DNA from 2 places in the Jeotgalicoccus nanhaiensis genome. Region 1 is predicted to be linked to the other one. Evidence: riboswitches for the same ligand, from Rfam matches in the RefSeq annotation. Region 1 holds a riboswitch; the other holds the start of a gene.
The links. A riboswitch is a leader RNA that binds a small molecule or an ion and turns the genes downstream of it on or off. The one in region 1 is predicted to bind S-adenosylmethionine.
Positions count from the first base shown of each region.

Region 1 (3,164 bases):
GTCTGCGTCAATAATCACACTTTTGATTTCGCCAAGCAGGGTTATGTAAATATTCTTAAAAAACCTGTGGATACTCAGTATGATGATGCATTATTTGAGGCACGTCAAAAAATAATCTGTGATGAAAAATTATATGAACCGGTACACGATAAAATTGCAGATATAATAATAAACCATTCAGCAGAAGATTCGCTGCTGTTTGATGCGGGTTCCGGCGAAGGGTCTCATTTGCAGACGATACTTGATAAAGTAAATACAGAAACATTGACGGGTATCGGCCTGGACATTTCAAAAGAGGGTATCTTAATGGCGGCGAAAAATTACGGAAATCCATTGTGGATTGTTGGAGATCTTGCGAACCCGCCGCTTAGTGACAAGTCCTGCAAATTTATACTGAATTTTTTATCGCCTGCAAATTACTCTGAATTTAAAAGAATTTTAGCTGCAGACGGTATAATTATAAAAGTAATCCCGGGCAGCGCTTATTTAAAAGAACTCCGCAGGGAATTGTTCAGCGGTACAGACGGGAAAGAATATGAAAACAATGATACACTTGAATTAATGAAGAAGAATGTTAAGCTTGTGAAAGAAGAACGGATAACTTATACGAAATTTCTTGACGCTGCTGCACTGAAAGATTTAATCTCCATGACACCGCTCGGCTGGCATGCAGATACAGCGCAGATAGAAAGATTTGCGGATAAGGGAAATAAAGAAATTACGGTGGATATGCATATTATCCTTGCAGCTGCCGAAAATTAAATTGAAACATTTCCGCATATATTTCAGTTAATAGTTTGCTATTTTAAAGATAATAGTCGATAATTACACTAAAGAGAGAAAATTATATGGAAATATTACTGTGTTTATTACAAACACGTTACAAAGTAAAAGAAATTCGCTCATGGGCTTGAAAAGTTCTGAACATTAAAATATAATGAGAATATATTAAGAAATACATAACAGAACGCACAAACAAAAGTTAAAGCTATACTCTTCATATCATTAACTAAGTCGTTCTTCGATAGTGCCTTTGGCCTAGATATCATATTATATTATTTATCTGTTAGGGAGACTTTTGATCTCCCTTTTTTTGTTGCCTTTTTTAAGGCTATTTAAACACTAAGAAGGTGAACATATTATGAACAGTGATGAATTGCACAGCTATGCCCGTAAATTTCTCGCTGAAAATTTCGGACTCACACTCGAAATTCCAATTAGAATATCAAAAAGAATGAAATCTAAGCTCGGCGCGTTTCAAATAAAATATCAGAAGCAGCAGGTTGTTTCGAAAGAAATTGTTATGTCCCACACTTTTCTCGTTAATAACTCCAGGGAAATCATTCTCGATGTGCTGTATCATGAATGCGTTCATTATGCACTCTACACATTAAAAAAACCTTACAGAGATTCGGATCGCGAATTTACGGAGACGCTGGAACACCTCGGCATTGCTAAAACCCGGAGCTATAAATACAAGGGACAGGCCTATTTATATGAGTGCAGAAAATGCAGCTACCAGTTTACGAAAAGGGTCAAAGGCTACAATAAAAGGTATATATGCAGACACTGCCGCGGCAGGTTTACATATAAAGGTACTGTTTCAGCAGGCTGATTAGAAATTATTAAAAATTGTTTGACAATTAATTCTGGTTAGACTAGTATGAAATACAATTAAATAAGAAATTATCCAGAGAGACGGAGGGATCAGGCCCTGTGAAGTCTCAGCAGCAGGCTTTTAAGTACTGTGCTAATTCCTGCAGGCAGAGGCTTGGAAGATAATCACACATCGCCATTTGTCTATTTAGATAAATGGCTTTTTTATTACATAGAGGAGGGAATACATGAGCATACAGCTGAATAACGTTTCAAAAACGTATCATTTAAAGGGTAGAAGTGTTGAGGCATTAAAACCGACATCCCTGAAGGTCGAAACCGGTGAAATTTACGGCTTAATCGGCTATTCCGGGGCCGGGAAAAGTACTCTTTTAAGACTGATTAATCTGCTTGAGAAACCTTCGGCAGGTTCTGTCATCGTTGGAGAAGACAATCTTACCGAACTGACACCAAAGGCTCTCAGGATTCGCCGGCAGAAAATCGGCATGATTTTCCAGCAGTTTAACTTAATCGAGTCAAAGACAGTGTATGAAAATATAGAATTTGTACTGAAAGCAAGCAAATACAGTAAAAAAGATGTGCCAGCAAGAATTGAAGAGTTACTGAAACTCGTTGGTTTAAACGATAAATCATCTATCAATGCATCAAATTTAAGCGGCGGGCAAAAACAGCGTGTCGGTATCGCTAGAGCACTTGCCAATAACCCGGATATTCTCTTATGTGACGAAGCGACGAGTGCGCTTGATCCGGATACGACGAAAAGTATTTTAAACCTGCTGAAAAATATTAACAAAACTCTCGGTATTACCATTGTGATTATTACTCACGAAATGGAAGTTATTAAAGAAATTGCAGACCGTGTAGGCGTAATGTCCGGCGGTGAAATTATTGAAAGCGGCGAAACATACAGCGTGTTCAGTCATCCTAAAGAAAAAATTACGAAAGATTTCGTTCAGGAGATATATAACTTTGAAACCCCGCCGCAAATTAAAGAAACGCCGGATAATCAAGTTATTACCATTCAATTTTTAAGTGAAAACGCCGAGGAGAATTATTTAAATCAGCTGTACAGGAATTTTGATTTGAATATAAGCATTCTCAACGGAAGAATTGAATATATTAAAGAAAAACCGCTCGGTTTTTTAATGTTCCAAGTATCCGGAAATGCTCAGGAAATAGAACGTCTTAAAACACATATCGATAAAACACCGGGAATCGAAAGGGTGGGTTACATTGGATAATTTCAGCCAGCTTTGGCCATTGCTGTACCGTGCTTTGCTCGAGACAGCGCTGATGGTTTCTATTTCAATATTTTTTGCAGTGTTAATCGGACTGCCGCTCGGTATTCTGCTTTACATTACGCAGCATCCGCTGCTGTTTAAAATTAAACCTTTAAACAGCGTGCTCGGATGGTTTGTGAATATTATCAGGTCGTTTCCTTTTATTATTCTGATTGTGGCGATTATGCCGTTTGCGACCTGGCTCGTTAATGCTTCACACGGTCCGGTTTTTGCAAGTGTTGCTCTGTCAATTGCAGCAGTGCCGCT
Region 1 is NZ_JADGLW010000002.1:126,468-129,631, forward strand. It holds gene IR135_RS02810 (putative RNA methyltransferase) at 1-762, shown strand, start outside; gene IR135_RS02815 (SprT-like domain-containing protein) at 1,142-1,615, shown strand; SAM riboswitch class I at 1,684-1,785, shown strand; gene IR135_RS02820 (methionine ABC transporter ATP-binding protein) at 1,845-2,858, shown strand; gene IR135_RS02825 (methionine ABC transporter permease) at 2,911-3,164, shown strand, end outside.

Region 2 (3,164 bases), on a different contig from region 1:
ACCGAAGAATAATGCAACATCTTTGTTTTCGCCGACGTTGGCACTGCAGTGCATGCTGAGCACGCCTTCTTCAGGAAGCAGGTAGTTCATAATTGAGAAGATTGATTTCTTCATTTCTCCGCCGTATTCAGTACCGCCGATAAGAATGATTTTCTTTTCTAATGATACAAGGACGAATACTTCAGAACCCGTACCATCGACTTCAGGGTCTGCTTTAAAAGTAGGTGCAGATACAATCGTAAATTCAGGATCGATTGCAAGTGCTTCTTCTTTTGTTTCAGGACGGATAAACATTGTTTTCGCAAACATGTTGTGCCAGCTGAACTCATTGACAACCTGAAGTTTCAGTTGTGTATGCGGGTCTGCGCCTGCATAGCCGTTAAAGACAAATAATTCTTCTTTGTCATTTAAATATGTAGTAACTTTATCGAATAAGTTATCGAAAATTTCCTGTGAAATAGGCTGGTTGACCTCGCCCCAGTCAATCTTGCTGTCGGATACGCTGTCTCTGACGATAAAACGGTCTTTCGGGCTGCGGCCTGTGTATTCTCCAGTCTGCGCGCGAAGTGCTCCTGTATTTGTAAGTACTGCCTCTTTGCGTCGTAAAGATGCTTCGACAAGTTCAGCGTTTGATAATTGTTTGTGAGTAGAAGGTTTATTAACAAGACCTTCGATTAAACTTTTATGGTTAACCATGATTCGCCTCCAAGTATTTTCATTAACGAAGTATTTAGAAATTAGTATAACACATTCGTTTTTATGTTTACACAATAACAGGATAAGGTTTTTGAATATTGAATTGTTTTTTGCAATGCTCGTTCATAAGATAAATTTATATATCATTATAAAAGTTATAAGTATATGTTTATAAAATTAAGGATTTTTCACAGCTTGCTTTTGGGTTTTATAATTTAATTATCTAAAAAGCTGCTGAAAATAAAACTTGTTAATCTTGATTTGCCCATTCCAATAATGTAAGATGAATAATAAGTTATCTCTTATCAAGAGGTGGTGGAGGGATTCAAACCCTGTGAAGCCAGAGCAACCTCCTTTTCAAGAAAGGTGCTAAAGAATGCAGAGTAATTCTGACCGATAAGAGAAAAGGGCGAGCCTTTTTCTCTGTTTATTATGGAGAAAAAGGCTTTATTTTTTGCTTTGAAGAGATGGCTAAATGAGCTTTAAGAGGAGATTTTATAAATGTCAGAACGTAAATTATTTACTTCAGAGTCAGTCACAGAAGGTCACCCGGATAAAATTGCAGACCAGATTTCAGATGCGATTCTCGATGCAATCTTAGAAGGCGACCCGTATGCGCGTGTTGCCTGTGAAACAGTAGTCAACACAGGTCTTGCGATGATTGTCGGGGAAATCAGCACAGAAACTTACGTCGATATTCCAAGAACAGTGAGAGAAACCGTTAAGGAAATCGGCTATGTCGATGCGAAGTACGGTTATGATTATAAAACAATGTCTGTCTTAACGGGAATTGATGAGCAGTCAGAGGACATCGCTGTCGGTGTAAACAACGCTTTTGAAACCCGCGAATCACAAGGAGTTTCAACAGGTGCAGGCGACCAGGGCTTAATGTTCGGTTACGCGACGAACGAAACGAAAGAGTTTATGCCGCTGCCGATTTCATTAGCGCACAAAATTTCACGCCGTTTAACAGAAGTGCGTAAAGATAATACAATTTCCTATCTGCGTCCGGACGGCAAATCACAGGTAACGGTTGAATACGATGAAAACGGCAAACCGTCAAGAGTCGATACGATTGTTATCTCTACCCAGCATCATGAAAATATTCCGGCGACACAAATCTACGATGATTTATTAGAATACGTGATTCAGGAAGTAGTTCCTGAAAATCTCATAGATGAAGAAACTAAATATTTCATCAACCCGACAGGCAGATTTGTAATTGGCGGACCGCAAGGGGATGCGGGTCTGACAGGACGTAAAATTATCGTCGATACTTACGGAGGCTACGCTCGTCACGGCGGCGGCGCCTTCAGCGGCAAAGACCCGACAAAAGTTGACCGTTCCGCAGCTTATGCAGCACGTTATATTGCAAAAAATATCGTAGCGAGCGGTGCGGCGGAAAAATGTGAAATTCAGCTGGCTTATGCCATCGGCGTATCCCAGCCGGTATCTATTGCGGTCGATACTTTTAATACAGGAAAATACGACGAAGAAAAAATTACAAAAGTCATCAGAGAACTGTTTAATTTATCACCAGATGGTATTATAGATATGCTAAACTTGAGAAGACCAATTTATAAACAGACTGCGAGTTATGGACATTTTGGTCGTACGGACATCGACTTGCCTTGGGAGAGACTGGATAAGGTCGATGCACTGAAAGATCTTCTTAGAAATAGCTAATTTAAGCAGTTGCGAAAGAGAGGAATAATATGAATACTGATATTTTTACAGATCCGATATTTATCGCGGTCGCAGCAGTGCTTCTCATCATTGCAATCTGGTTTTTAGTATATTACTTTAAACACCGCAATGAAGTGAAAACTGTGGAACAAACTTATTCGAAAGAAAAAGATTCACTCGTTGAGAAATACGAAAGTGAACATGAGGAAGAACGTTTAGAGCACAAGAAAGAAATGTCCGCTTTAAATGAAAAATATCATAATGATACGACACTTCTCGATAACAAACTTTCGAGCCTGCATCAGTTTACTGTAGATAAAGGCGAGTATTTGACAGACCTTTCTTTAATTCAGTTAAAAGACAAACTTGTTAAAGATGAAAAAATCCGTGAGACGGATATGATTATTCTGTCGAACATTTATTTACCATCAAGAAATTACACAAATACACGTAAAATCGATCATTTAGTTTTAACACGCACGGGTATTTATCTGATAGATTCTAAATACTGGAGCGGTCATATTTTACACGGTGTGAATGAAAGCCAGTTTGAAGAAGTACCGTATATTGAATCATTCTTCGATTTACTGGAACTCGATAAGCAAAAAGAACAGACTTTAATTTTTGAAAAGGCAGATGCGTCGAATGTATCGGTTAACCACTACAACGGCATTATCGATGAAACGAAAGTAACTGCTGAAAAACTTAAAAACAAATTTAAATTACAATACGACATCGTTCCGATTATTTACTTCAATCCGAAAGATAACGGCAATTATTCA
Region 2 is NZ_JADGLW010000008.1:1,771-4,934, reverse strand. It holds gene pckA (phosphoenolpyruvate carboxykinase (ATP)) at 1-696, opposite strand, end outside; SAM riboswitch class I at 996-1,099, shown strand; gene metK (methionine adenosyltransferase) at 1,198-2,382, shown strand; gene IR135_RS09495 (nuclease-related domain-containing protein) at 2,412-3,164, shown strand, end outside.
Region 2: another riboswitch for S-adenosylmethionine. It lies ahead of metK (methionine adenosyltransferase); the one in region 1 lies ahead of IR135_RS02820 (methionine ABC transporter ATP-binding protein).